One region of the Anaerobacillus sp. ABD4_527 genome, then DNA from elsewhere that is predicted to be linked to it. Evidence: riboswitches for the same ligand, from Rfam matches in the RefSeq annotation. Region 1 holds a riboswitch; each other region holds the start of a gene.
What was found. Region 1 has a riboswitch for lysine ahead of ACXAHI_RS06880 (aspartate kinase). Riboswitches for the same ligand answer to the same signal wherever they lie in the genome.

Region 1 (10,509 bases):
AAAGATCAATTTATCGAGAGTAAAGAGAAAGTCCTTAACGCGCTACAAGATCAATTTAACATGGAGTCAGTCGAGATTGGGCATTTTGGTAAAAGCGCTACCGATGATACGAATGACAATGGTAAAACTGAGTGGACCGACCTTAGTCAACTATCCAATTGGTTACCGATTGTATTGATTGTAATCGTGATTGCAGGCGTTGTGATTTACACAACTAGAAAGCGTCGCCGTTCGTAAAGAACGTAGAAAGGGGAAAAGTAAATGGAAATTCAGGCATTGCTGATCATGTTCAGAGAAGTACTTGAAGCCCTTCTCATCATAGGAATCATCACAACATATATGAAACGAATGGGACAACGTCAATACAACAAATTTGTTTGGCTAGGCGCAGGACTTGCAGTGGTTGCAAGCATGGGTGTCGCCATGTTGTTTCAGGTAGTCTTCACTGGATTTGCTGCAATGGGAAGTGAAATGTACCTGAAGATCGCCATTATGCTGATCTCCTCAGTATTACTGACCCAAATGGTGTTTTGGATGGCTGAGCATAGCCGGGACATCAAAAGCAAGACTGAAGGAAAAATGACGAAGTATATAACGACAGGAAATATTATTGGTATGGTCATTCATTCGTTCCTCGTTGTTTTACGAGAAGGCATCGAAACGGTCTTCTTCTTCGCTGCGATTACAGGCGGAGACATTGGGAAAGGGTTTGAAGGTTGGGGAGCCATTACAGGAGTATTAGTGGCTGCTGTTGTATCATATCTCTTCTTTAAAGGTACGATGCGTATCCCGCTCAAATCTTTCTTTAAAGTAACAGGAATCTTTATCGTCCTCATCGCTGGAGGGTTACTAGTTCAAGGTATCTCCATGATGCAAGATATCAGAATGATTGGAAGTGTCATGCCTCATGTTTATGACTTAACATGGTTTTTGCCTGAACATCCGATCGATTATGCTCATTATGTACGTGATAACGGCGTTGCCCCTCTATTATCTGGCGACATCGGTATTTTCTTCAAGGCACTGTTTGGATATTCTTCCATGCCTTCAATAGAAGAAATTGTAGCGTACATCGGTTACTTTGCTGTGATCTATCTTCTCGTTACGACAAAGAAAGCACCTGCAAAAGCTGAATCAGCTAAAGAAGAAAAATCAGCTATGTTCAAGGCAAACAAAATGAATGAAACTGCTGTAAAATAAACAATTAAGGAATACAAGGCGATGAGTCGCCTTGTATTTTTTGTACATGAGAATGACCGGGACAGGTTTCTAAAGGATGATCATGATGAATATAAAAAAGCTATCGCTAAACGCATTATTTAAAACGTTAATCCTATTGGTAAGTATCACTAGCATAGTTCTCATTAGTTTGTGGAGGTTTCATTATGCGATTGACCTTCCACGATCTTGGGATCAAGTCGACTTTGCTCTAGCTTTAAGCAGATTCGACTTATATGCCATGCAGCCTCATTTCCCGGGTTATCCCTATTTTGTTTTAGGGGGAATGGTCATTCACAAGTGGATTGGCAATCCCTCGTTAGCTTTATCAACATTTAATAGTCTAATTTTATTGTCTAGTTCGATCCCTCTCTATTTCTTAAGCCGCAATACCCTTTCAAAAACGATCAGCGTACTGATCGTTGGTGTACTTCAGTCGATGGTTTTCTTGAACGTAATGTCGATACAGCCGATGAGTGAAGCAGCCGCAGTTGGGATTCTATGGTGGTACATCTGGGGTTTACATGTTGCGTTCCAACATAAAGCGTCTTCATTCGTTTTGTTAGTACCCTCATTTTTATTAAGCATTTTACTAGGAATTCGATTATCTTATCTACCATTTGGAGTCGGGTTAATCCTTCTCCTAATAAGTAAGAGATCTAGCTATACATCTAACAAAAAATATGCTTTGTTTATCAGTGTTCATCTTTTTATTGCGATTTGTTTTCAGCTTATTTGGGTTGCAGGTTTAGCTGCTTCAGAAGGAGGAATCACTGCATTCTTAGAACTAGCACTTGGATTTTCCTCCGGACATTTCCAAGAATGGGGAGGTAGTGCTGTATCGACAACTTCTCCACTATGGATAAGAAGCTACGAACTCGTCGTAACCAATATAGGCTGGGTTGGACTTGCAGGACAAAGGCTCTACATTGCAGCGATGATTACTATTATGATAATTGGCTTCTTTCTATTATTGAACAAAGTTAGAAGACAAAACATCACCCCGTTTCAATGGACATATGGAATCATGTTTGCTCTATACTTCTTGTGGGCATTGTTTGCGCAGAATATTGACAAACCAAGACACATCCTCCCATTACCTGGAATGGTTTTGTTTGCGCTATTATTAGTCACTACTAAGTATTCAGAAGGTTTCAGAACACATCTAGTGAAGCTTGGTTTGGTGATGTTGCTACTCTTTCAATCTTTTGGAACGTTCACAATGATGAGAGAAGCTCAGCACCCCGCTGCTGTCCATCAGTTGAGTAGTTTTCTCTCGGAAATAGAAGAGCCTATCATGGTGTATACCTGGGAGGAAACAAGGGTAATGGATTATCTGGACGTTCAGTATGAACATGACCGTGTATACACGTATGAAACCTTCCTGTCAGAAATACCTTATTACGATGAGAGAAGAATATTTTTAACGGATCGTGTCGTGAAGGGATTTGAACAGCAAGGGGCACCGATAAGAAAATCGGTCACAAAGGTCGGAGCATATTATTCCAATAAGATGTACGATCCTGTCTATCACGAAATTGTTTTGTACGAGTATAAGCGATAGGCATTATGATACAATAGGGGAACATAGATGCGCCTTGAATGGGTAGAGAGGTGAGATAGCGTGGAACAATTTTTGAAAAATAAGCTAGCTGTTTTACCCGATCAGCCTGGCTGTTATTTGATGAAAGATCGTCAAGGAACGATTATTTATGTTGGAAAGGCGAAGGTGCTTAAGAACAGAGTGCGTTCCTATTTTTCAGGAGCACATGATGGTAAGACGCAGCGGCTAGTTGGAGAGATTCGCGACTTCGAATATATCGTTACTTCAACTGATTTAGAAGCACTTATCCTTGAACTAAATTTAATAAAGAAACATGATCCGAAATATAATGTGATGCTGAAAGATGATAAAAGCTATCCATATATTAAGATTACGGCTGAGGAACAACCTCGACTCATCACGACAAGGAAAATAAAGAAAGACAAAGGTAAGTACTTTGGTCCATATCCGAATGCTTATGCTGCAAGTGCTACAAAGAAATTGCTCGATCGCATCTATCCGCTAAGAAAGTGCCGGAAGATGCCAGATCGAGTCTGTTTGTATTACCATATCGGCCAATGTCTTGCGCCTTGTGTAAAAGAAGTTACGAAAGAGCAGAACAAAGAAATGATCGACGGAATCACGAAGTTTTTAAATGGTGGTCACCAGGAGGTCAAACAAGATTTAGAACGTAAGATGGTGAGCGCTTCTGAAAACTTGGATTTTGAGCGTGCAAAGGAATACCGTGATCTCATGTACCATATTGAGAAAGTGATGGAAGCTCAAACGATTCAAACGAACGATGGCCTCGATCGTGATATCTTTGGGTATAGTTTTGATAAAGGCTGGATGTGTGTTCAAGTCTTTTTTGTACGTCAGGGCAAACTCATAGAACGAGATGTATCGCTCTTTCCGTTCTATAATGAACCTGAGGAGGACTTTTTAACATACCTTGGTCAGTTCTATCTACAGAAGAATCACCCTAAGCCTAAGGAGATCCTTTTACCTAATACAATCGATGCTCAATTAGCAGAAGATCTTCTTCATATTCCGGTTCATCAGCCGAAAAGAGGGAAGAAGAAAGAGCTAGTTGAATTGACGATAAAAAATGCTAATATCGCACTCAATGAAAAGTTTTCTCTGATTGAGCGAGATGAGAAGAGGACAATCAATGCGGTTGAGAATCTTGGTGAACAATTAGGAATAGAAGCACCTCTTCGAATAGAGGCCTTCGATAATTCGAATATTCAAGGAACAAACCCTGTTTCAGCGATGGTTGTGTTTTTAGATGGTAAACCGAAGAAGAACGAATATCGAAAATACAAGATAAAAACAGTAGAAGGTCCAAACGATGTTGGCTCGATGAAAGAGGTCGTTAGGAGAAGATACACAAGGTTACTTAAAGAAAACGGGCCACTCCCAGATTTAATTATTATCGATGGCGGCATCGCTCAGATTCAAGCATCTAAAGACGTTTTAGAAAATGAGCTTGGTCTAGATATTCCGGTTTGTTCGTTAACCAAAGATGAGAAGCACCGAACATCCCACTTATTGATCGGAGACCCTCCAGAGGATGTTTACCTTCCTAGAAATAGTCAGGAGTTCTATTTACTACAGAGAATTCAGGATGAAGTCCATCGTTTTGCGATATCGTTCCATCGTCAGCTCCGTGGAAAATCGATGCTGAAATCTAGTTTAGATGAAGTCCCCGGTATCGGACAGAAGCGTAAAAAGAAACTCTTAAATTATTTTGGATCGATCAAGAAAATGAAGGAAGCTGGCGTAGATGGTCTACAAGAAGCTGGTTTACCGAAGAATGTTGCTGAAGAATTGATGGCTCGTTTCAAGCAAAAAGAAAATTAATTGTGAAATTGTATTGCGGCGTATCTCATAGTTCGTTATAATAGTGAAAATTTAATAGTTCCACACTTCGATAAATTGAAGTGATGGTAGAGGCGCAAAAACCATCAGTAAACTCAACTGAGAGTGATAAGACTTGTTGACGTGAGTTGAAAGGGGAATTTGCCGAAGCGAATAGGTGCTTATTCACCTTTAGCTGGACCTGCATTGAAGAAGTGCAGAGCTGTCATTCAATTCCTTCCCGGGGGTTGAATGGAGAACTATCTCACACAGGGACGTTTTCTTGAATTACGAAAACAACAGTGAGGTTTTTCTCATTGTTGTTTTTTTGTATATAGAGAGAGCCTAAATTACTTATTCAAGAAACTAATTGTGAGTGAGAAATACAGTTATAGAGTGGAAAGGATGGAGAGAGTGGGACTTCGAGTAATGAAATTTGGTGGAACATCTGTTGGAGATGTTGAGAAAGTAAAGAACGTCGCATTGAGGCTTGCTGAAGCAGTTGATGCAGGGGATGAAGTTGTAGCAGTTGTTTCTGCTATGGGGAAAACCACAGATGAACTAGTGGGATTATCAAAAAGCATCACAAACAATCCCTCCAAAAGAGAACTAGATATGCTGCTTACAACTGGAGAGCAAGTAACAACCGCTCTTCTTGCAATGGCGCTTCATGAGAAGGGTTACGAAGCCGTTTCACTTACAGGGTGGCAAGCAGGACTTAAAACAGAATCTGTCCATGGAAACGCGAGGATTTTGGATATTGATGCCAAAAGGATGAATCAGCATCTTGCAGAAGGAAAGATTGTCATCGTTGCTGGCTTCCAGGGTCTTTCTGACACAGATGACATCGCGACATTGGGGAGAGGTGGATCCGACACCACTGCTGTTGCAATCGGAGCTGCACTGAAAGCAGAGCGATGTGAAATCTACACAGATGTAGATGGGGTTTACACAACAGACCCAAGATACGTTAAAGGCGCACGCAAACTGTCAACGATTTCATATGACGAAATGCTCGAATTGGCAAACCTTGGTGCAGGGGTTCTTCATCCTAGAGCGGTAGAGTTCGCAAAAAATTACAATATTCCACTTGAGGTACGCTCAAGTTTTACAAACGAAGTAGGAACCATAATTGAGGAGGTCGCATCCATGGAACAAAATTTGGTAGTGAGAGGGCTTGCGTTTGAAAGCAATGTGACAAAAATAACGATATCTGGTCTTCCGAATGAGATCACGACACTTCCATCGTTGTTTTCATCACTTGCATCAAATGGTATTAATGTAGATATCATCATTCAGAGTACAAGCGAGAAAAATACGACTAGTATATCGTTCTCGATCGAAACAGCTTCACTTGATTTAACGTTAGATGTTTTGCGTCGCCTTGAAGTCAAACTACCATATGAAAACATTTTCTATGAGTCTGGACTGTCGAAAGTTTCTATCGTTGGTTCAGGTATGATTTCAAATCCTGGTGTAGCTGCACAGATGTTTGAAGTTCTTGCTGAACATGATGTTGAGATCAAAATGGTAAGCACCTCTGAAATTAAGGTATCTACAATCGTACCTGAGGATAAGATGATCTATGCGATCGAGACATTACACGATCAATTCCAATTGGATGAAAGAACACCTGTTAAGCAGTTATAAAAAAATAAGGAGGCCACCTTGGCCTCCCTTTTTGCAATCATGATTCGATTTTATCTTTTGGATCCCATTTGATTGTGATTTGGATTTCGTTTTTCTTACTCGTTTCATAAGCTTCCGTTATGCACTGCAGCATGTATTGAAATTGTTCAGCAAGAAAACCAGCTTCTAACTGATAACAATCATTTCGACTAGTTTTTTTTCTTTCTTCTATTAATGGTGACTGAAGTAAGTAAGAGACCTCATTCTTTTTTTCTTGTGCGATGGTTAGAGCACCCCATCCTGCATCTTTAAAAAATTGCTCGATTTCTTCTCTTGTAGATAGAGGGAATTTCCTTGCGATATCTTTACCAGTCCAATAAAGGATGTTCGCTTGTTCAGTCCCTAATAGCTCAGGAAGAAGAACTTCTCTAAAAAGCTCATATCCAAAAGCTGTTGTGGTTACTTCATGACTATAATCGATGGTATTCGTGCGCTTTTTAAACATAAACTCCTCCAATTCGTCTCATATCATTATAACGGTTTGGAAGCGATTCCTCCATACATACAGGAAAAGAGAGGAATAATATCCTAGCAAATTTCATCTAGGAATTTAGAAAACTCAAAATGTACGCGTTTTCTTGACGCTCCTAAATGATGGGAGTACAATGAATATGTCACATATAAATCGACAGAAAGCGATGATTTCTGTGCATGCAAAGGCTTTTATAGTAGAATATGCAGTGGCAGATGGTAGCTTAACAACTTAAAAGGGGGACACACAAAACATGGCCGCAAGTCGAGACTTTGTCAGCCGAAAATTGCATTCGCTTCTAGGAGTAATTCCACTGGGACTCTATGTTACGCAGCATCTAACAGTAAACCACTTCGCAACGAGAGGTCCAGAGGCATTTAACGAAGCTGCTCATTTCATGGAATCTTTACCTTTCAGGTATTTCCTTGAAATCTTTGTTATTTTCTTACCGCTATTATTCCATGCGATTTATGGTGTTTATATCGCATTTCAATCCAAGAATAATGTAAGTAGATATGGCTATCTACGAAATTGGATGTTTTATATGCAGCGGATCTCAGGAATAATTGTTTTAATTTTCGTAACCTGGCATGTATGGCAAACTAGAATTCAGGCTGCGATGGGTGCAGAAGTTAACTATCAGATGATGGTGGACATACTAGCTAATCCTTGGATGTTGATCTTCTACATCGTTGGAGTAATTGGAACGGTATTCCACTTTGCGAATGGTCTATGGTCCTTCTTCGTAAGCTGGGGCTTTACAGTAACACCGAAATCTCAGCGTGCAATGACATATGTAACAATGGCTATCTTTCTTGCTCTTTCAGTCGTTGGTATACGCGCGATTTTCGCATTTGTTTAAGCAACAAACGAACTGTCTTCACCACCATACTGAAAGGGTACATATCCTTCAGTAAGAGCTAGCATTTAAGGGGGAACCGTTCTTATGAGTAATGGTAAAATTATTGTAGTCGGAGGCGGATTAGCCGGTTTAATGGCTACTATTAAAGCCGCTGAAGCTGGAGTTAGTGTCGATCTCATTTCAATCGTTCCGGTTAAACGTTCTCACTCTGTTTGTGCACAGGGTGGAATTAACGGAGCTGTTAATACAAAAGGAGAGGGAGACTCTCCTTGGGAACATTTCGATGATACTGTCTACGGAGGAGATTTCCTAGCGAACCAACCTCCTGTTAAGGCGATGTGTGATGCAGCGCCTGGAATCATCCACTTGATGGACCGCATGGGCGTTATGTTCAACAGAACACCTGAAGGACTTCTTGACTTTCGTCGCTTTGGTGGTACGCAGCATCACCGTACTGCTTTTGCGGGTGCAACGACAGGTCAACAACTACTTTATGCGCTTGATGAGCAGGTTCGTCGCCATGAAGTAGCCGGCCTTGTTAATAAATACGAAGGCTGGGAATTCTTATCTGCTATTATCGATGACAGCGGTGTGTGTCGCGGAATGGTTGGTGAAAACCTAACGACTTCCGAGATTAGAAGCTTTAAAGCTGATGCAGTTATCATGGCTACTGGTGGTCCGGGAATCATTTTTGGTAAGAGTACAAACTCTGTCATCAATACTGGTTCTGCTGCTGGAGCTCTTTACCAGCAGGGTGCGATCTACTCGAATGGTGAATTCATTCAAATCCATCCAACAGCGATCCCAGGAGATGACAAACTCCGTCTTATGAGTGAGTCTGCTCGTGGTGAGGGTGGACGAGTATGGACATACAAAGATGGTAAACCATGGTACTTCCTTGAAGAGAAGTATCCTGCATACGGAAACCTCGTACCTCGAGACATTGCAACAAGGGAGATTTTTGACGTATGTGTACGTCAGAAACTAGGAATCAACGGGGAGAACATGGTATATCTAGATCTCTCACATAAAGACTCGAAAGAGCTTGATATTAAGCTCGGTGGAATTATCGAGATCTATGAAAAGTTCATGGGGGATGACCCTAGAAAAGTCCCTATGAAAATATTCCCTGCAGTTCACTATTCAATGGGTGGCCTATGGGTAGATTTCAATCAACAAACGAATATCCCAGGTCTGTTTGCTGCTGGAGAGTGTGATTATTCACAGCATGGCGGAAACCGTCTTGGTGCTAACTCGTTGCTTTCTTCTATTTACGGAGGAATGGTAGCTGGACCAAATGCAGTGGAATATATCAATGGTCTTGAGAACACAGTTGAAGATATGCCTTCTTCTCTATTTGAAAGTCATCAACAAGAAGAACAGTCCAAGCAAGATGCGATCTTGAAGATGGATGGAACTGAGAATGCTTACCAGATTCATAAAGAACTTGGTGAATGGATGACTGCAAACGTAACGGTAGTTAGAGATAACGAGAAGCTATTAGAGACGGATAACAAGATCCAAGAATTGATGGAGCGTTACGAGAACATCAATATTAATGATACATCCAAGTGGAGTAACCAGGGAGCTTCTTTCACTCGTCAGCTTTCAAACATGCTTCAGCTTGCACGTGTCATTACTCAAGGTGCATACAACCGTAATGAGAGCCGTGGAGCGCATTATAAACCAGAATTCCCAGATCGTAATGATGAAGAGTGGCTGAAGACTACGATGGCGAAATACGATGCAGCTAACAACAAACCAGAATTTTATTACGAAGAAGTTGATACATCATTAATTAAACCTCGTAAGCGCGATTATTCGAAGAAGAAAGCGGGGGCTAAATAATGAGTGAAGAACGTACAATTACTCTCAAAATAAAAAGACAAGATGGACCTGAGTCCGCATCATATGAGGAAACGTTTACGATTCCTTACCGTCAAAACATGAACGTTATCTCAGCATTAATGGAGATTAGACGTAATCCTGTTAATGCAAAGGGCGAGAATACTACTCCAGTTGTGTGGGAGATGGGATGTCTTGAAGAGGTTTGTGGAGCATGCTCAATGGTTATCAACGGAAAGCCTCGTCAATCATGTACTGCTCTTGTAGATCGTTTAGAACAGCCGATTCGCCTTGAGCCTATGACGACATTCCCCGTCATCAGAGACTTAGCTGTTGATCGTAGTAGAATGTTCGATGCGCTTAAGAAAGTGAAGGCATGGATTCCAATCGATGGTACTCATGATCTTGGTCCTGGTCCACGTATGCCTGAGAACAAAAGGCAGTGGGCATATGAACTTTCTAAGTGTATGACTTGTGGCGTTTGCCTTGAAGCATGTCCTAACGTGAACAGCCGCTCAGAATTTATTGGGCCAGCTGCGGTTTCTCAAGTTCGCTTGTTCAATTCCCATCCAACCGGTGAAATGAACAAAGAGGAGCGCCTTGAAGGGTTAATGGACGAAGGCGGATTAGCCAACTGTGGAAACTCACAGAACTGTGTGCAATCTTGTCCTAAAGGTATTCCATTAACAACTTCGATTGCTGCTATGAATAGAGCAACTTCTCTTCAAACTTTCAAAAACTTCTTCGGAAGTGACCGATAAATAAGTGTAAAAGGATCCCATTTTGGGATCCTTTTTATTTCGAGCCGTGTAAAACGAAATATTTCTCAGGAAATGACTAAGAATGAAGAAGCCTGTCGGTAGAATTTTTGTCCTTCACATCAAGAAAGTGTTCTAAATTATGTAACACGTCTGTCAAAAAAACATATAGTGTATGGACTATATTAATTTTGATGAAGTTGCTTTGTTGCCCTATCGAGGAGGGTGGAATGTTGAAAGGGAACCACTACCGACCGAAGCC
Region 2 (10,509 bases), 410 kb from region 1:
AACATCGTTCCTACGATTGAGAATATGGAAGGTGTATCAAGTGTTCAAATTACAGGGGTTCAAGAGACGAGTTTACGAATAATCGTCAACGAAGAAAAAGCATCTCAATATGGGTTATCGCTATCTAACATTAAAGATGCCATTCAACAATCACAATATAAATTGCCAACTGGTTCATTGAATGAAGAAGGAAACTCCATTCCTGTAGAGATTAAAGGCGACTTGCAAGATGTTGAAGACTTAAAAGCGGTTGAGATTCCCTTATCCCAAAATCAGGCGATTCAGCAGCAATCTCCTGGCGAGGAACGTAAGAATGGCCAAGGACAATCTCCCACTCAGCAAGGGGAGCAGCCCTCTGGGATTGGAAAACAGAGTGTCGTATTGTCGGATATAGCTGAGGTGAAAGAAGCAACAGAACGACCTGAAATCTCCCGTTTTAACGGAGAGGATTCCATTTTAATCGAAATTACGAAAGGACAAGAAGCAAACACAGCTGATGTAGCTAAATCTGTCAAAACGTATTTAAATGAACGTGTAGATGAGCAAGGTTATGAGCTATACACTGTGTTGGACCAAGGGAAAGAAGTTGAAAAATCGATCTCTGCACTATTAAAAGAAGGCGGATTTGGTGCTTTGTTTACCGTTGTCGTGATTTTGGTGTTCTTACGAAATATCCGTGCAACTTTCATTGCTATTCTTTCCTTACCTATTTCCATTCTAGGAACAATTGCACTTCTCAATCAGTTTGATTACACGCTAAATATCATGACTTTAGGTGGAATGGCTGTTGCAGTCGGTAGGATTGTAGATGACTCGATCGTTGTTATCGAAAATATTTATAGGTGGAAGCAGAACTATCCTGATATGAAGGAGCGGGAACTCGTGTTTCGTGCAACAAGAGAAGTGATGGGTGCGATCGCCTCTTCTACGATTGCTACGGTGATTGTATTTATGCCTCTAGCTTTTGTAAGTGGTATCTTAGGAGAGTTCTTCCGACCATTTAGTTTAGCAGTTGTTTTTTCTGTTCTCATTTCACTCCTTGTAGCAGTGATGCTCATTCCAGTGCTTGGAAAGACCTTCTTTAAGGAAGTAGGTAAAAAGCCTAATCATTCTAAAGGGTCCTCCTGGTACGAACGGTTCCTACAAGGGGCTATGAAGCGAAAATGGATCGTATTTACTCTATCAATCTTTTTGTTGGTTGGCTCATTCTCGCTTATCCCAGCATTAGGCGTATCATTTCTACCAACAGAAGGGAACGAATCGTTTGAAGTAGAAGTGACCTTACCGAAAGAAGTGACATTAAAAGATACAAATGAGCTTGCTCAACAAATTGAACGCGTCCTAAGTGATGAAGATGCGATCGATTACAATCAGGTTTCGATTGGCTTTACGAGTCAGCAGCAAATGCCTGGGTCCACTGCAAACACAATGGAAAACGTTGCCCGATTTTTCGTTCAGTTAAATGAAGATGAACCGATCGATAAGTGGATGACAAAATATGAACAGGAAATACAGACTATCGCTCAAGATGAATATGAGTCAGCGACTGTCAAGGCAACAGAAATCCAACAGGAAGGACCACCATCTGGAAATAGTATAGATGTAAACCTCTACAGTGATGATCTGGATCAATTAAATCAAGCATCGAATCAAATTGAAACGTTATTAATGCAAGATGATAGGCTGAAAAATGTTCAAAACGGTATGGAAGATTCGCAAATAAAATATCGGATTCGTCTCAGCGAAGAAGGAGAGGAACTAAAGCTTAGTCCATACCAGCTCATACAACCTATCCAGGAACGTTTGCATACGGTTGATGGTGGAACGCTAACGCTTAACGACCAAAGTTGGGAAACTGAGCTTGTTTTCGACGATATGTTGTCTTCTAAAGAAGAATTAGAAGCGTTCTCTTTAAAGACAATTGAAGGTGAAAAAGAGTTGAGTGAAGTGGCGACGATTGAAGAGATTAACGTTCCATCGTCTATTGAGCACCAAGATGGAGATACAGCAAATACGATTTCTGCTACGATCAAAGGGGATGATACTGCAGCCACCTCGAGAGACATAGAAGAACGTATTCAGGAGCTTTCTTTACCAGATAATGTCGAGGTAGACCTTTCTGGTGGTATGGAGATGATTACAGAAGGATTTTCAGATCTTGGTTTAGCAATGGCCGCAGCTGTCGGCTTAGTGTTTCTTGTATTGAGTATTACATTCGGTGGCATTATTACCCCAATCGTTATTCTATCGTCTCTTATTTTTGTTCCAATCGGAGCGTTGGCTGGACTCCTCATCGGTGGTCAGACTCTGTCGATGAGTGCGATGATTGGAATGCTCATGTTGATTGGTATTGTGGTAACGAATGCGGTCGTTCTTCTTGACCGTGTAGAAAGTAATCGACGAGAAGGGATGGACTTAACCGAATCCATCGTTGAAGCTTCAACAACAAGGTTACGCCCAATTCTAATGACGGCACTTGCGACCATCTTTGCATTAATTCCACTAGCCCTTTCCAATTCTGCTTCTGGTTTGATTTCAAAAGGATTAGCCATCACGGTAATCGGAGGGTTAACAACATCTACCCTGCTAACTCTCGTGTTTGTTCCTGTCTTTTATCAAGCTATTGGGAAGTATAGAAAAATAGGAGTCGTTGATAAGTGAATAGTAACTAAAGAAGGACCGCCCTGTAGAGCGGTCCTTCTTCTTATATCATTCGTTTGATCAGCTCACGATTTCGCTCCTTAAACACTGAGTTGTGTGAAGAAACCATGCCAACAGCTTGTGCTTCCGGCTGAATATGCTGCTTTGCCTTGTTTATAGCATTTGCTGCATCTTGGAATGCGCCGGCAATAAGGTTTAATTTTCCATCGTGTTTCAAGATATCTCCAGCTGCATAGAGTCCTGGAATAGATGACTCACTCGTTGAATTTCCTTCAATAAAAAACTGATCGACTAGTTCAATATTCAAATCACTATTACCAATTAACGAAGAATCCCTTTCATACCCATGATTAATAACCACTTCATCGATAGGGAGATAGGAAACCTCACCTGTAACATGGTTGGTTAATTCGATCTGTTCAATCGTTTCATGGTTACAGCAAGCGATCAGTTTAGAGATCGAAGTGTTAAAGATACAGTCTACACAGCTTTCTTTAAGTTTTGAGACTTGTGCTTCATGGCCAGTAAGAGCATCTTTTCTATAGGTAAGGTATATTTTCTTTGCGACAGGTATTAATTCGTTCGCCCAATCGATCGCTGCGTTACCACCGCCTGAAATGACAACCGTTTTATCTTTAAAATGTTTCAAAGACTTGATCGTATAATTCAAGTTAGAAACCTCAAACCTTTCTGCGCCTTGAATCTCAAGTTTTTGTGGTTTTAGGATTCCACTCCCAACAGCGACGATAACGGTTTTTGAGTAGTGCTCCTCTCCTTCAGCACTCTTTAAAGTGAAAATTCCTTCTTCATCTCTTGAGATACTTTCAACTTTTGTATTTAAAATTACTTCTGGGTCGAATGTTAATCCCTGCTCAACTAAGGATTCGATGAGATCTGCACCAGATAATGGCTTGTGTCCTCCTACATCCCAAATCATTTTTTCAGGATAAACATGAATCTTGCCGCCTAATTTAGGCTGGAATTCTATAATTTTGACTTTAAGTTCTCTTAAGCCGCCATAAAATGCAGAATAAAGCCCAGCAGGACCTCCACCAATTATCGTTACATCGAATACATCTCTATTAAACATTTACAGTCCTCCCCAGAAAGTAAACAGTAGTGATTATCATTATCAATTAAAATATATACTACATTCTTAACATTTACAATACATAGGGGGTATTTGCGAATGTGATTGAAGGGTTATTGTCCTTGTTGAAAGGGTTCCAGCGCTTGTCGGGTCTTAACGCCCACCTCCGCTTTTCTGATCTAGCTGCGACTCGCAGAAACTACGATATTTCACTCTTTCAACAGAACACAAAAAGCGTGTTCTATTTCAAGAGTTCCAATATCTCCGTTTCTAAACGCTCGCCTCCGCCTTTCTGATCCAGCTGCAGGGGGCAGGTCCTCGGGTCACTTCACCTTTACGATTGAACACAAAAAGCGTGTTCATTCGAAAATGTTCCAGTGCCTGTCGGACCTAAACGCCCCCTTCCGCTTTTCGGGGTTTTTCCCTTGCTATTTCTCCTCTAAAGTCAGAAAATAGAGGCAGAGAAAGAGAAGGGAAGGATTTGATGATATACATAGGTGTTACCGGGTGGGGGGATCATGATGATTTGTATCCTCCTGGTGTAAAGAGTAATGAAAAGTTATCGATTTATAGTTCGCATTTTCCAGTTGTAGAAGTTGATTCTTCTTTTTATGCGGTACAGCCTATAAGAAATTATGAGAAATGGGCGAGTGAGACGCCTGAGGGGTTTCAGTTTGTTGTGAAAGCTTATCAAGGAATGACAGGACATGAGCGGGGAGAGCTTCCTTTTGAGACGAGAGATGCTATGTTTAAGGCTTTCAAGGAGTCAATCGTGCCTTTACAACGTTCTGGAAAACTTGCGATGGTCCTTTTTCAGTTTCCACCATGGTTTGATGTGAACAAAGATAATGTGAATTTATTGCGAGATTGTAAAGAAAGAATGGGAGATATCCCTTGTGCGGTAGAGTTTAGACATCAATCCTGGTATCATGAGGCATTTCGGGAGAAAACACTTTCTTTTCTTGAGGAACAAGGATACATACATTCAATCTGTGATGAGCCTCAAGCTGGAGAAGGTTCGATCCCAATCGTCATGGAGACGATTTCGAATGATGATGTACTTGTCCGACTTCATGGAAGAAATGTTAATGGGTGGCGGAACCCTGGGAACAATCAAAAGTGGCGAGAAGTCCGCTATCTTTATGAGTATGATAAAAATGAGCTTAAGGAATGGAAAGAAAGAATTGAGCAGCTACGAAAAGAATGTAAGAATGTGTATATACTATTCAATAATAATTCTGGTGGTCATGCGTCGGGGAATGCGAAAGAGATGATTCGAATGCTTGATATCGAGTATACGAACCTTAACCCAAGACAACTTGATCTTTTCGACTAATAAGGAGTTCTTTTCATGTTAACTTGGGTCTTATTATTCTTTATCGGATTAGCTGCGGGTACGATAGGAAGTTTGGTTGGTCTTGGTGGAGGGATCATCATTGTTCCTGGGCTTTTGATCATAGATAAGTATACGAATTGGCTACCTGAGTTATCTCCACAGCTTATCGTAGGTAGCTCGATCGTCGTACTGGTAGCGATTGGATTATCATCAACATTGTCTTATATGAAGAAAAAGACAGTCGATTATAAAAGTGGTGGCTTGTTTTTTCTTGGAAGCGGTCCTGGTGCAATTGCAGGAGCTTGGTTAAACAAATTTATCGCCGTTGATCAATTTTCTGTATATTTTGGGGTATTTATGGTGCTTGTTTCCATATTATTAATGGTAAGGGGACGTTTGCGACCATTGAAGTTAGATGGACGTTTTTCGCGATCGATTACTGATTTGGATGGGAACGCTAGTGAATATCGGTTTTCAGTAATAGCTGCCTTAGTTGTTTCGTTTATCGTTGGGATTCTATCAGGGCTTTTCGGTATCGGCGGTGGGTCGTTGATGGTTCCTGCCATGATCTTATTATTTGGTTTTCCAACCTCTATAGCAGTTGCAACATCGATGTTTATGATCTTTCTATCGAGTATAATCGGTACGATGACGCATTTAGCCCTTGGGAATATCGCAGGATCTTTATTGATTGGATTAGTTCCAGGCGCATGGATTGGGGCAAAATGTGGCTCTTTCATTAATCAGAAACTGTCAGATAATACGATTGTCGTTATTTTAAGGTGGATGTTAATTCTCGTCGGGATACGATTGGTCTGGCAGGGAATGACGGGTTAAGAAAGGAAGAGTGTCTTGACTTCAAAAAAGGTACATTTATATTATACGAACGATCTTCATAGTCACTTTGAGAATTGGCCTAAGGTGGCTGGCTATATAAAAGATAGAAAAAGAATTCATGATTATCATCATAATCATTACTTATTGTTAGATCTTGGTGATCACGCGGATAAAGTTCACCCGATTACTGAGGGGACCTCGGGAAAGGGAAATGTACATTTACTAAATGAACTAAAATACGATTATGCAACGATTGGAAATAACGAGGGAATCACATTTTCAAAACAAGAATTGGATGAGCTATACACTGATGCCAATTTTCAAGTCATCGTTTCGAACTTATTCCACTCTGATGGAGCGAGACCTGCCTGGGCAGTTCCGTACGCGATCAATGAGAAAGATGGCGTTAAGGTTGGACTCATAGGGATAACGATTCCATATGAGCAGTTCTATAGTCTTCTTGGCTGGTCGATACAATCTCCATGGGAAATGCTTCAACAGGTCGTTGATGAAGTGCGTTCGAAAGCAGATGTAGTTGTGTTGATGTCACACATGGGACTCGGAAACGACGAGCAGATCGCAACGGATATCGAAGGAATCGATGTGATCATCGGATCTCATACCCATCATGTTCTAAAACATGGAATGAATGTGAACGGTACATTAATTACTCAAGCTGGTAAGAACGGAAATTATGTAGGTGAAGTCGTCCTGAACTATGATACCGAGCAGTGCAAGTTAGTTGAGGCAGAAGCTTATGCGATTTCTGTGCGTGATCATAAAGAAGATCAAGCGACAAAGGAACAGCTGGATCGATTAGGAACGAATGCACAAAACTTATTAGACGAGGTCGTATGTCGTCTTGAACAACCCTTAGAAGCAGAGTGGTTCAGACGCTCTGTCCTTCCTGACGAGCTGTCTGCTGCTCTTAGAGAATGGTGCAATGCTGATATTGGAATGATCAATTCAGGTATGCTACTTGATGGTTTAAGTGAAGGAAAGGTGTCGAGAGAAGACCTACATCGTATATGTCCACATCCAGTCAATCCATGTAAAGTTATCCTAAAAGGAAGTGAATTACGTGAGATCATCGCATATGCAATGTCTGACGAACTCGTACATTTGACGTTTAAAGGATTAGGCTTCCGAGGAGAAGTCATGGGTATCATGGCTTTTGATGGACTTGAAGTTAAAACAGTCGTAATGGATGATGGCCTTCATCACGTAACAGAAATTCTCCATAATGGTAATCAGCTATCTCCTGAAAAAGAATATTCAGTGGCTACAGCGGATATGTTCACCTTCGGAAAATTTTATCCGCAGATGAAGCACGCTAGAAAGAAGTACTACTTACCAGAAATGCTTCGGGATCTTCTTGCATGGAGACTTGAGAATAGATATTAATCTTTGATTGTCAAACATGCCTCCGCGCTCATATAAATAGAATGACAACTTGTTAGTCAGGAGGCGGAGGATACGTGATCAATGTTACACCTATCATGATCGATGGTCATCCATTTACAGCGATTAGCATGAAGCTACCTAAGACTAATTTTCTTGCTGTTACAAATGAAAATGGCTACATCATGTGTGGAGCACTGGATATTGCGTTACTTAATGAAAAGTTAAGTGATCGCAAAATAATTGCAGGCAGAGCTGTTGGTGTAAGGTCCATCGAACAGCTGCTAGAAGCACCACTTGAGTCAGTAACGCTTGAAGCAGAGGCAAGGGGCATCAAAGTAGGAACCATTGGAAGAGATGCGATGCTCAAAATGTTATAAGAAAAACCACAGCTTGCGGGCTGTGGTTTTTCTTTAGGGAAAATATGTCCATACTTCTTTCTTTCTTCGCATATACATGTTGAGGAGAAGGGAGGATATTGGCTTGTTCCGAACTCGAAGAAGGTTCATTCGAAAAGGTCCGCTTCCTTTTCGATATGTGTTTGTTATCTCGTTCATTCTATTTATTTTTATGACAGTTCAAGGACTATGGATCGTTGAAAAAGGTATTAAGCCTACTCTTATCGAAATAGCTAGAACAGAAACGAACCGAATCGCAACGCTCGCGATCAACCAGGCCATCAACAAAAAAATCGTTGAAGAAGCAGATAGCACAGAAGAGCTGATCAAAAAAGAAACGGTTAACCAAGTAGATATTGTACAAATTAACCAAAGCGCTGTAAATAAAGTACTTGCTCAATCGACTGACAAGGTGCAAAAGTTTTTGAAGAGCGTTGAAGATAACTCGATCGACTATTGGGCAGAGGAAAATGGGGTCGAGCTTCAAGTTGATGAAGATGTACCATTAAGTAAAGGAATCATCCATAACATTCCAATCGGGCAAGCGTTTAATAATACGTTACTCGCGAACTTCGGGCCAAAAGTTCCTGTAAGATTTACAGCGATTGGAGAAGTGAAGTCTGATATCAAACATAACATTCAGCAGGTAGGGATCAATAACACTTGGGTTGATATCCGCGTCCATATCGAAGTGCATGTAAAAATCGTTATTCCATTTGCTACCGATTCGGACGTGGTTACAACGGATATTCCTGTAATCGCAACGTTTATCAAAGGAGATGTGCCGAACTTCTACAATAATGGATCTGGTACAGGATTGCCTGATCCGGCTATCGATATTGGAGGAATGGAATAAATTGTGTTTGCATAGCACATAGAACTAAGCTATAATAACGAATTGTATTAAACTAAATAATGTTCCTTATCTTATACGATGAGGTAGAGGAGCAGATACTCATTAGTACGTGTTGGGAGAATGACATCCATGATCAGCATCGAAAGGGAGATCTGCCGAAGCAGAAATAATCGTCACATTATTTTTGTTGGGGCGACATTGAATAAATGTCGAACTGTCATTATGAGGCTTACTTATAATGGAGAACTACTGATCGGGATGGACACTTGACATTGTATCCGCAAAACGGGCAATGATAGGACCATATCCTGTCATTGCCCGTTTTTTTGTTTATCCAAAAGTAGTGAACCATAACTTGAAAAGGATGGTGAATATGGAAAATACGATTTATTCGATTATTCCGCCGCTCATCGCATTATTGATGGTAGTGGCAACCAGGAAGGTTTTGCCTTCACTAGGGGTGGGAATTATCCTTGGTGCGTTGATGATCAACGACTGGAGTATTGGTGGTTCTATTACAGAAATTTATACGATTGTGAAGGGCATTTTTATTTCTGACGGTGGGTTAAATACCTGGAACATGTATATTATTTTCTTCTTACTTCTATTAGGCATAATGACTGCATTTATTTCAATTTCAGGTGGTAGCCGAGCGTTCGGTGAGTGGGCCATGAAGCGTGTGAAAACGCGAACTGGTGCTCAAATCGTTACTGCAGTCTTTGGAGTTATTATTTTTATTGATGATTACTTCAATTCTCTAGCGGTTGGGAATGTTAGTCGTCCTATTACAGACAGGCACAAAGTTTCGAGAGCCAAGCTTTCTTATATCATCGATTCAACTGCTGCTCCGATGTGTATCATTTCCCCTATTTCTAGTTGGGGAGCTTATATTATTGCAATTATAGGTGGTATTCTTACTACACACAGCATCGTTGGTGTTGGAGCTCTAGAAGCTTTCATAAAAATGATTCCTATGAATTTATATGCGATCTTCGCACTTGGAATGGTTTTCTTCGTAAGCTATTTCGATATTAACCTTAAGGCGATGAGAGTTCATGAAGACCGTGCACAAAAAACAGGAGAAGTACTCGACCCTTCAAAAGGTGCTGTACCAGGAGAAACAACTGGCTTACCTGAAAGTGATAAGGGGAAAGTAGCAGATCTTGCTTGGCCAATCATTATGTTGATCGCAGGTACGGTCATCTTTATGATCATCACAGGTATTCAGGCTGTAAATGGAACGGATGCTGCCGTAACGCCGTTAACGATTTTTGAGAATACGGATGTTGCAGCTTCGTTATTATACGGTGGTTTGATCGGTTTAGGTACGTCTTTAGTGTTCTTCTTCTTTAAGAACATGGGAGGAGCAGCGTTTGGAAAAGGTGTCGTTGAAGGGATTAAATCGATGCTTCCTGCAGTTTACATCCTTCTCTTTGCATGGACGTTGATCGAGATTATTGGAACACTTGGAACAGGTAAATATCTAGCTGGTCTAGTCGATCAGCATATAGCGATCGGTTTCCTTCCAGCAATCTTATTCTTATTAGCAGGCGTAATGGCGTTTGCTACTGGAACATCATGGGGAACATTCGGTATTATGCTTCCGATAGCAGGAGAAATCGCTGCTGCGACAGACCCAACCTATATGCTACCTGTACTAGCCGCTGTACTAGCGGGAGCGGTGTTTGGAGACCACTGCTCGCCGATTTCTGATACAACGATCCTTTCTTCTACAGGTGCCGGAAGCCATCATATCGATCATGTGTTGACGCAGCTTCCTTATGCTCTAACTGTAGCTGGAATCGCGCTCGTAGGCTATCTTGTACTTGGATTTACAGGAAGCTCGATTGCTGGGCTGCTTGCAACAGCAGTAGTTTTTGCGGTTGTTGTCTATATACTAAAAACAAAATACGAAAATCGTACGGTTGAA
Region 3 (10,509 bases), 410 kb from region 1:
TTTTCATGAGCTTTTTTATATCGAATTAACATCATTATCCCTCATTAAAGAAATTCTTGGCGTTCTGTTCATTACCATATTCAATCGTACAAAGAAGTGTTCATACAAGTCTTCGCACAAGCGCAAAGAGCATGATTACAGCAATCAGTATACACATACGGATCAGCCACTTCTCTTGTTTTTTACCCTTCACGTGCATGACTCCCTTGCCGCATTGTTAAACATCAACACAATCATAGCCAAAAATCTCCTATTAATCAACCTTCAAATGATTTTGATAAATTCGCCATTTCAATCGCAGCTGCAGCAGCTTCCCAGCCCTTGTTACCAGCTTTCGTTCCTGCACGCTCTACAGCCTGTTCGATCGTGTTGGTAGTCAGTACTCCAAAGATGACTGGCACACCGCTCTGAAGCGTTAAATTTGAAACGCCTTTTGCAACTTCACTACAAACGTAATCGAAGTGTGGTGTTGCTCCTCTAATCACCGTTCCAAGGGTAATGACAGCATCATACCGACCAGTATCGACCATCTTTTTAGCAGCAAATGGTATTTCAAAAGCTCCAGGAACCCACGCTACATCGATATCATTTTCTGAAATGCCGTGTCTTTTTAAGGCATCCTCAGCACCACCAAGCAACTTGCTCGTAATAAATTCATTAAACCTTCCTACAACAATCCCTACTTTTAATCCTGATGCGACTAAGTTACCTTCATATAAATGACCCATTATTCATTTCCTCCCTATATCTCTTAATTAGAAGTGCAGCATATGACCAAGTTTACTATGTTTTGTTTTTAAATAACGTTCGTTTTCCATTCTTGATTCCATCTGAAGCGGAACACGGTCTTCTACCTCGAGTCCATACCCTTTTAATCCTGCGATTTTTCTTGGGTTGTTCGTTAGCAGTTTCATGTTAGAAATTCCTAAATCACGTAGAATCTGTGCACCGATCCCATAATCCCTCAAGTCTGGCTTGAAACCGAGCTTCTCATTTGCTTCTACCGTGTCATATCCCTCTTCTTGCAGTTTGTACGCCTTCATTTTATTGAGAAGTCCGATACCTCTTCCTTCCTGACGCATATAGAGTAAAACTCCATGCCCTTCTTTCTCGATCTGAGACAGTGCAGCATGAAGCTGCGGACCGCAATCGCATCGGAAAGAACCGAACACATCACCTGTTAAACATTCTGAATGAACCCTCACCAGCGTAGCTTCATCAGGAAGAATCTCGCCTTTTACAAGTGCTACATGTTCTTTTTGGTCAAGAATATTGGAGTAGCCGATCGCTCGGAATGAGCCGTATTCAGTAGGCATCTCTATTTCAACTTCCCGCTTAATAAGGTTGTCTTTTCGGTTTCGATAGTGAATAAGATCCTTAATTGTGATCATCTTCATATCATGTTCTTTTGATAGCTTAGCTAAATCAGGAACACGCGCCATTTCACCATTTTCTTTAATGATTTCGCATATCACCCCAGCAGGTTCTGATCCTGCTAATTTGGCAAGATCAATCGCCGCTTCCGTATGCCCTGCACGTCTTAATACCCCGCCGTCCTTTGCTACTAACGGGAAGATATGGCCTGGTCGATTAAAGTCTGATGGCTTTACGTGATCATCGATTAGAGCATTTATGGTTGCAGCTCTCTCTGAAGCAGAAATCCCAGTCGTAGTACTCACATGGTCAACACTTACTGTAAAAGCGGTACCGTGTGAATCTGTATTATGATCCACCATCGGATTAAGCTGCAGCTTCTTTGCTCTTTCTTCTGTTATAGGTGTACAAACAAGACCACGTCCAACCGTTATCATGAAATTAATCGTCTCAGGGGTAACCTTATCTGCTAAAGCGATAAAATCCCCTTCATTTTCACGGTCTTCATCATCACAAACGATTACGATTTTACCCTGCATTAAATCATAGATGGCTTCTTCTATCGTATGAAACATACTAACCCCTCCCTCTCACGTCTACTTAAAACCGTGATCTTCAAAAAAATCATGATTAAGCGTACTTTGCTCGTTTGAATTGTTACCTTTCTTTAAGTACTTGAGTATATATTTCCCAAGCATATCGCATTCGATGTTAACCGTGTCACCAACACGCTTACTGCCTAGCACTGTAGCATCTACCGTATGAGGTATAAGGGAGATGGTTAATGTATCTTCCGTTAGTTTAAACACAGTCAAGCTCGTCCCATCAACAGAGACTGAACCCTTCTCAACAAAATAGTCCATGAGATCGGCAGATAGTTTAATATCGAAGTACAACGCGTTATCTACTTGTTCAATCTTTGAGATTTCTCCTTTACCATCTACGTGACCCGAAACAAAGTGGCCACCAAATCTTCCGTTTGCGGCCATTGCACGCTCTAAGTTCACATTGTCATTTGGACGAAGCTCATTTAAGCCGGTTGCTCGGAACGTTTCAGGCATAACATCTACCGAAAAGAAGGAATTCGTAAAAGTTGTAACCGTTAAACATACCCCATTTATCGAAATGCTATCACCCAAATGAACATCTTCGAGAACTTTTGAAGCGCGTATGTCCATTACGATCGACTCTCCGGATTGGTTGACACTTTGTATTTTCCCGATTTCTTCAACGATGCCAGTGAACATTACTCCACCTCTTTTCGTTTTGATACGATCTTGATGTCGTCCCCAATTTGCTCGACGCTCTCAATGGAGAGTTCGACTGTTTCTTGCATAGCTGCAAATCCCATTCCTTCGAAGGAGGTAGGAGCATCTGTACCTCCGATTAACTTAGGAGCTACGTAAGTGATAACCTTTTGAAAAGCTCCTGCCTCTAGAAAACTACCGTTGATCGTTGGTCCACCTTCTACAAAAACAGAGGTGACCCCTCGATCACCTAGCATAAGCAATACATCATCAATTGAAATGGAATCACCTTCCACTGCAAGGACAGTTACATGCGAGGAGAACATTCTTTTTGTTTCTGTCTTAGCCTTTTCAGTCGTAATAATCCAAGTTTCTACAGTGTCATCTTGCAAAACAACAGCATCAGGAGGAAGTCTTAATGTCCGATCGAGAATTATCCTTATAGGACTTATGCCTTCACCATACCTTGTTGTAAGCGAGGGATCATCCTTCTCAACGGTTCCAACACCTACGAGTATCGCATCGTGTTGGTGACGTTCTGCATGAACATCTTGCCTCGCTTCGCTTCCAGTAATCCATTTGCTATCTCCTGTTTTAGTTGCTACTTTACCATCTAATGAAACTGCTGATTTTAGTGTCACATAAGGACGGTTCGTCTTTATGTAATGAAAGAACACGTCATTTAGAGAGTAAGCTTCCTCTTCAAGTAAGCCAACATAAACGGATATACCAGCTTCCTTCAACCGCTCAATCCCTCTTCCTCCTACGAGAGGATTTGGGTCTTGCATCGCTACATGCACCTCTGTGATACCAGCATCTATTAATGCATTCGCACACGGGGGAGTTTTCCCATGGTGACTACAAGGTTCTAACGTCACATAAGCAGTTGCTCCCTTAGCTTTGTCGCCTGCCATTCTAAGTGCGTAAACCTCAGCATGTGGCTCACCAGCTTTTAAATGGGCTCCCATTCCAACTATTCTTCCTTCACTGACGATCACAGCGCCAACAGCTGGATTTGGGGCTGTTTGACCCACTGTATTTCTCGCGAGTTCAATCGCCATCTTCATATAATCATTGTTATTCACATGTATCATCTCCTAACGAATCAATTGGGGTTAAGAGATAAAAAAAGCCTCCCTATTAGATAGGGAGGCTTTAAAAAGAGTATACCAAATAAGCCTTTTGAACGTACTTTTTCAAAAGGATCGGCAAACTTTTACTCCTTCTCCCATCCAGACTATACTGTCGGTCCTGGTCTTTCACCAGATCCACCGTTTACAAGACGCAAACGGGTCACGGACTTAGTTGATTACTCGATAGAGTGATCAAGCATTACCGCCGGTTGGGAATCTCACCCTACCCCGAAGGAAAGTTTTATTTAATTGTAAGTCTAGAAACTTACTCTTCCCAGACTTTAACTTCTTTCATCACATCGCCTTGTTTGATGCGTAGAACAGTATCCATGCCTTCTGTTACTTGACCGAATACAGTATGAACACCATCAAGGTGAGGCTGTGGTTCATGTACTAAGAAGAACTGACTTCCACCTGTGTTTTTACCAGCATGAGCCATAGAAAGGGATCCCGCTACATGTTTATGAGGATTACCTTCTGTTTCACAATCGATTGTATAGCCAGGGCCGCCCATTCCAGTTCCTGTTGGGTCTCCACCTTGTGCAACGAATCCAGGAATGACACGATGGAAGTTAACACCGTTATAAAAGCCTTCATTTGCTAGTTTTTCAAAGTTAGCCACAGTGTTTGGCGCTTCTTCTGGGAAGAATTCAATTTGAATTACTTCGCCATTTTCAAATGCGATTGAACCTTTTTTCATTAAAAATATCCTCCTGCGTAAACAATTTGCTTAAAAGCTCTTTCATTATAGCATAAGAGATTCATTTACCATATTAATTAACTTTAAGAAACTATTTTGATATAACCATTTTTTTTAACGGTCTGTCATATTGAATCAAATCTTCATATGATTCTCTTTCAACTACAAGGCTAGCTTCCCCGTCTTCAACAAAAACAACAGCTGGCTTTGGTAGTCGATTGTAATTATTCGCCATCGAATACCCATATGCTCCGGTTGAAAAGACAACCATCACATCCCCAGCAATCGCTCGCTGAAGCTGACAGTCCCAAATCAACATATCACCCGATTCGCAGCACTTTCCTGCGATCGAATACAGGTGATCTTTCGGTTCATTCATTCGATTTACGATCGATGCCTCATACTTTGCGTTATATAAAGCAGGACGAAGATTGTCACTCATTCCCCCATCAACAGCAAGGTAATTCCTAAGTTCAGGAACATTTTTATGAGAGCCAACGGTGTACAATGTAGACCCAGCTTCACCGACAAGAGAGCGACCAGGTTCTATCCAGATTTCTGGCATCGACATGTTGCTATGCTCAATTTGCTTTTTTACAGCATCCGTCATGGCATCGATGTAGTTCTGTGGAGAAATCGGTTGATCTTCGTGGTTGTATCGAATACCAAACCCGCCACCTAAATTCAGCACCTGAGGCTCATACCCAAACGTTTCATTCCAGCGATGGAGGTAACTATAGATCTTGTCGATCGCCATCACAAATCCGGTCGTTTCAAAAATTTGTGATCCGATATGGCAATGAAGACCAAGCAGGTGAATGTTACTCATTTTTAACGCTGTATCGATCGCTTGCTCTACTTGACCACTCTGTAAATCGAATCCAAACTTTGAATCTTCTTGACCCGTTAGAATATAGTCATGTGTGTGCGCTTCGATTCCAGGCGTTATTCTTAAGAGCACGTTCGTTGAAACTTCTTCTTCTGCTGCTAACTGTTCGAGTAACGAAAGCTCATAAAAGTTATCGACTACAAAACAACCAATCCCAGCTTTCAGAGCCATCCTAATTTCTCTTTCGCTTTTATTGTTACCATGAAAGTGAATCCGGTCTACTGGAAATCCTGCTTGTAAAGCCGTATATAATTCTCCTCCAGAGACAACATCAAGACTCAACCCTTCTTCTTCTGCAAGTTGAATCATCGCTATACAAGAGAATGCTTTACTCGCATACGCAACCTGATAGTTTAATTGCTTTTTCTCAAAAGCCTCTTTAAATGCTCTTGCTTTCTCTCGAATCAGTGCCACATCGTAGACGTACAATGCCGTGCCGTACGTTTTCGCTAGCTGAAATGTATCGACACCTCCGATTGTATAGTGACCGTTTTCTGAAATTTCTGCTGTACCAAATAAGTGCACGATATTCTCCCCTCTCGCTTTATTCAGTAAGCGAGCTCCCACTACATAAAAAAACAAACAGCCAACTTATAGATACATTGGCTGTTTTGCTCCGTATCCCCACGAGTTGGATTAGCTCACCACTGCAATATAGATAACAGTGACAGTCTGCAGCTTATTCAACTACAGCCCAGCAGAAGAAGGATGGACCTTTCTCCACTTCGGCAATTTGACCTTTCAGATACCTTCATCGCAACCCATTATATGCTCAGATATCGTACTCATTCTCATTGCGCCTCTATCCCCATTACATTCAATGAGGTCTATTCTATTAAAAATTAAATTATCACACTTTTTAAGATTCAGCAAGTGGTTCGTCCTCTTGCTTCTTTTTATTTTGAGGCTGCGTGATACTTGGTCTTAGCTTCGTTAATGGCACGGAAACTCTAATTAGAATCTGTAAGAACGCTTTTGCGTTAAACGGGACGAACGGCCACAAATACGGTGTATTGAGCGGGCGTAAACTTATTAAAAACAATATCGTCAAAGTAACGCCGATCATGTAGCCTGGGACTCGGAAGAAATAGACGAGAAACAATAATAAGAGCCGAATCAATTTGTTCGCGATTGCAAGTTCATAGCTTGGCGTCGCATAAGAACCGATTGCCGCGATCGAAACATAAAGGATAACCTCTGGCACGAATAGACCAACGTCGATGGCGATTTGCCCGATTAGAACCGCTGCAATCAAGCCCATAGCTGTTGAAAGTGGCGTAGGGGTATGGATGGCGGCCATCCTCAAAGTCTCTATACCAAGTTCGGCTAGAACGATTTGAACAAATATAGGAACATTGGTTTTTTCATTCGGTCCGATAAAATCGATCGTTTTTGGAAGTAGTTCCGGTTCATATACGAACAGCAGCCATAGTGGCAAAAGGAGCAATGCAGCAAGCATACCACCAAATCGAACCCATCTAAGAAATGCACCAGCTAAAGGTGCTTCTCGATATTCCTCCGCGTGCTGAACGTGATGGAAAAATGTCGTGGGCGTGATGATAACACTCGGTGAAGTATCTACGATGATCAGCACATGACCTTCCAATAAATGAGACGCAGCAACGTCGGGTCTTTCCGTATACCTCACTAGAGGGAATGGATTGCCTGCTTGATGCACCAAAAATTCTTCTATGGCTTTATCAGCCATCGGTAAACCATCGATATTGATTTCTTTTAACTTTTTCGTTACGATTTCGACTAGGTTAGGATTTGCCACATCCTCTAAATAAGTTATGCAAATATCTGTTTTAGATCGTTCTCCAACTTGCATGATCACATTCCTAAGTTTTCCATCACGTATTCTCCGACGTGTTAACGCGGTATTTTCAATGATATTCTCTGTGTACCCATCTCTCGAACCGCGGATGACCTTTTCTGTGTCGGGCTCTTGCGGTGTTCTACCTGGATACTTACGAACGTCGATGATATACGCCTGTTCTTCGCCGTCCATAAAAACAGCGATTAACCCTGAAAGAACTTGATCTACCACTTCATCAAAGTTATCTACTGTAGACACTTGCTGATGTGGCAAGTGATTGTGAATCACTTTTTCAAACTGCGCAGTCAGACGGTGATGTTCGTCTGTATACATCAATTCACGCATGATTTCTACTATGATGGATGTATCACAAAGTCCTGTACAGTAGTAAAAGTACACATCTTTGTTTAATATTTTTATTTTCCTAACGCCTACGTCAAAACTCTTCCCAATACCAATCGACTTTTCCATGAACTTTTCGTTTTCTTTTATCTTTTTAAAGATTTTTTGTTTATCCTTCGTTTTTGAACTCATCTATCCCACTCCTTTCTAGAAGAATTTGAACCGCTTTCCTTGTAATCGGTGACCCTTTTGACGGATCATCATAACCTGACATCTTACCAATATCACCGACTCCCACAACGATTGGAAGGTCCAATTTATCAAGGATCGATACCGTGTCTCCATCTATTCTTCCGATTTCCATATCAGGGAGTCCATTTTTATCCACACCAAATTCGGTAAGCTCTCCAAACCGGTCGATGGAAACATTCACTTTTGTCCATTCAGAAAAGTGGGTTCTCGATGCCACAGCGATCGCTCCTAAAACCTCTATGTTTGGATCAGAAGCAACGTACTGCATCGCAAGTTCACCGTACCCTTCACCTTGGTAGCCACTGTCATCAAACATGACAAACACGGGGTCATGAGGGGTTTGAGATATAAGTGATACAATTTCGTATCCAGCAAGCGGTGTAGGGTTACCAGCCGATTGACTGATACATCTTCCGCCAAGTTCTGAGGCTACTGTTTCAATAGCCTGTTGAGCATATAGATCACCGTCAGTAACAAAAATAACCCTCCGCTTATGATTCATATCTTCACCCCTTTGGTTTAAACAGTATGGCAACAATAAAACCGAATACGATCGCTGACGAAATACCAGCTGACGTTAATTGAAAAATCCCCATCCCTATTCCGATAAAGCCGTGTTCTTCTCCCTTTTGCATGGCTCCATGTAGCAAAGAATGCCCAAAGCTTGTAATTGGAACGGTTGCTCCTGCCCCCGCAAATTCAATCAACTTATCGTAAATACCAAATCCGTCTAATATCGCTCCAGAGACGACGAAGGACGACATAACGTGTGCAGGGGTTAGTTTAAAGATGTCTAATAAAAGTTGACCTATCACACAGATTGCTCCTCCGACAGCGAATGCAAGGAAATATTCCATTATTGACCACTTCCTATTCTTTCAAAAACTACAGCATGTGCAATGGCTGGCATGCTTTCTTTCTGTTGAACCATAACCGGGCTATGAAGGCATCCTGTTGCAACGACTAAAATCTTGGTATATCGCCCCTTTTTCAATAAATCCATAAGGTGGCCATACGTTACAACCGCAGAACATGCACATCCACTGCCTCCAGCAAAAACTTCTTCTTGATCTGGGCGATAGACCATCAACCCACAATCATTGTGATTATTGGTAATGTCATATCCATCTTCTAACAGCAAGTCTCTGACGATGGGTGAACCGACTGCTGATAAGTCACCAGTAACGATCAAGTCGTATTCAGTCGGCTCAATATCGAGATCTTTAAAGTGAGTAGCAATCGTATCCGCTGCAGCAGGAGCCATCGCAGAACCCATATCGAACGGGTCTTTCACCCCCCAATCAACGACTCTTCCAACAGTTGCAGAAGTAATCTTGATGTTGGTAGCGTCTGTACCGATCAGTACCGCACCTGCACCAGTAACGGTAGATGTTGCAGTTCCCGGCTTCTGCCCACCGTATTCTGTTGGATAGCGAAACTGCCTTTCAGCAGTCGCATTATGACTACTAACGCCAGCTATAGCAGATGTCGCAAATCCTCCCTCTACTAAAGAGGATGCTAATGCAAGGGATTCCATCGAGGTCGAGCATGCTCCGAATACTCCTAAGAAGGGAATTTGTAATGCCCTTGCAGAATAGGTCGCACTTACGATCTGATTTAAAAGATCTCCAGAAACATAAATGTCTACATCTTCCTTTGAATAACCTTTTTTGCTTAAACAGTTTGTAATCGAGTCTTCCAGAAGCTTTCTTTCGGCTAACTCCCAATTCTCCTCATTACAATGAAGATTGTCATAAGTCACATCGAAACATTCACCTAAAGGACCTTCAGCTTCCTTGGGACCAACTGCTGTGCCAACAGATTGTACATATACATTAGAGAACTTCCACGTTTGTTTTCCAATTTTCATTCGACTCTCTCCTTACTTACAACAACGCTCTGAAAATTAGCCGGACAATTCCTACCAAATAAGCTGCAACAACCCCGAAAACGATGACAGACCCAGCGAGCTTAAACATGTTTGTTGCGACCCCTAAAACGATTCCTTCACTTTTATGTTCGAGAGCAGCACTTGTAATCGAATTTGCAAAACCTGTTACGGGAACAGCTGAACCCGCACCCGCAAACTGTCCAATCTTATCGTATACACCGAAACCAGTAAGTAAAGCTGAGATAAGGATAAGCGTAGCAACCGTTGGGTTTCCTGCATTTTTTTCAGAAAAATCGAATACACTCATGTAGAAATTCTGAATGCCTTGACCAAATGTACAAATTGCGCCTCCCACCAAAAAAGCTTTTAATGAATTCCAAACATAAGGTGTTTTAGGATGATAATTCTTAATATTTTTCGAATATTGTTCCTGGTCGTGTAACGACATTTAAAACCCTCCATCTACAAATACTGTCCAATGAAATAGTGAACCGAAGATCTTTCCTAATACGATAGCCATCAATAACAAAAGGATTTTATCGATAAATCCAATTCGTTTCGTGAGAATTGGAAGTACGTTTAGGACCTCTGTTAGAGCGGCCGCAAGCATTCCGATAAAAACCCCTGCCAGAAGCCCAATGGGCATCATGAGGATCTTAGGTAACCCTAAGATTGGATTTCTTAATGATAGCCAGCTCGCTGTTACAGCCCCTACGATGATTGCCCACTCATAGAACTTGATCAGATGCCTTGTTTTTGTTATTTGAGTTAAACGAGGGATGATCCCTAGAACAGATAAAAATGCAACTAAACCAGCTCCTACAGCAATTCCTTCAGCAAAACCGATGATCATTACCAAAAT

Region 2: another riboswitch for lysine. It lies ahead of ACXAHI_RS08860 (Na+/H+ antiporter NhaC family protein); the one in region 1 lies ahead of ACXAHI_RS06880 (aspartate kinase).
Region 3: another riboswitch for lysine. It lies ahead of lysA (diaminopimelate decarboxylase); the one in region 1 lies ahead of ACXAHI_RS06880 (aspartate kinase).

The regions. Positions count from the first base shown of each region.
Region 1 is NZ_JBSWXZ010000001.1:1,292,387-1,302,895, reverse strand. Features, by position in the region: gene ACXAHI_RS06900 (hypothetical protein) at 1-237, shown strand, start outside; gene ACXAHI_RS06895 (FTR1 family iron permease) at 262-1,200, shown strand; gene ACXAHI_RS06890 (hypothetical protein) at 1,286-2,782, shown strand; gene uvrC (excinuclease ABC subunit UvrC) at 2,903-4,624, shown strand; lysine riboswitch at 4,704-4,892, shown strand; gene ACXAHI_RS06880 (aspartate kinase) at 5,036-6,271, shown strand; gene ACXAHI_RS06875 (YslB family protein) at 6,309-6,755, opposite strand; gene ACXAHI_RS06870 (succinate dehydrogenase cytochrome b558 subunit) at 7,036-7,644, shown strand; gene sdhA (succinate dehydrogenase flavoprotein subunit) at 7,729-9,492, shown strand; gene sdhB (succinate dehydrogenase iron-sulfur subunit) at 9,492-10,250, shown strand; gene ACXAHI_RS06855 (helix-turn-helix domain-containing protein) at 10,478-10,509, shown strand, end outside.
Region 2 is NZ_JBSWXZ010000001.1:1,698,312-1,708,820, reverse strand. Features, by position in the region: gene ACXAHI_RS08895 (efflux RND transporter permease subunit) at 1-2,661, shown strand, start outside; gene ACXAHI_RS08890 (NAD(P)/FAD-dependent oxidoreductase) at 2,705-3,751, opposite strand; gene ACXAHI_RS08885 (DUF72 domain-containing protein) at 4,236-5,087, shown strand; gene ACXAHI_RS08880 (sulfite exporter TauE/SafE family protein) at 5,103-5,924, shown strand; gene ACXAHI_RS08875 (bifunctional metallophosphatase/5'-nucleotidase) at 5,940-7,328, shown strand; gene ACXAHI_RS08870 (YunC family protein) at 7,403-7,705, shown strand; gene yunB (sporulation protein YunB) at 7,809-8,579, shown strand; lysine riboswitch at 8,656-8,836, shown strand; gene ACXAHI_RS08860 (Na+/H+ antiporter NhaC family protein) at 8,953-10,509, shown strand, end outside.
Region 3 is NZ_JBSWXZ010000001.1:885,421-895,929, forward strand. Features, by position in the region: gene ACXAHI_RS04670 (GNAT family N-acetyltransferase) at 1-32, opposite strand, end outside; gene ribH (6,7-dimethyl-8-ribityllumazine synthase) at 258-728, opposite strand; gene ACXAHI_RS04680 (bifunctional 3,4-dihydroxy-2-butanone-4-phosphate synthase/GTP cyclohydrolase II) at 756-1,949, opposite strand; gene ribE (riboflavin synthase) at 1,971-2,621, opposite strand; gene ribD (bifunctional diaminohydroxyphosphoribosylaminopyrimidine deaminase/5-amino-6-(5-phosphoribosylamino)uracil reductase RibD) at 2,621-3,688, opposite strand; FMN riboswitch at 3,838-3,994, opposite strand; gene ACXAHI_RS04695 (peptidylprolyl isomerase) at 4,020-4,454, opposite strand; gene lysA (diaminopimelate decarboxylase) at 4,546-5,868, opposite strand; lysine riboswitch at 5,973-6,156, opposite strand; gene ACXAHI_RS04705 (spore germination protein) at 6,203-7,696, opposite strand; gene spoVAEA (stage V sporulation protein SpoVABEA) at 7,674-8,258, opposite strand; gene spoVAE (stage V sporulation protein AE) at 8,263-8,613, opposite strand; gene spoVAD (stage V sporulation protein AD) at 8,613-9,626, opposite strand; gene spoVAC (stage V sporulation protein AC) at 9,643-10,095, opposite strand; gene ACXAHI_RS04730 (stage V sporulation protein AB) at 10,096-10,509, opposite strand, start outside.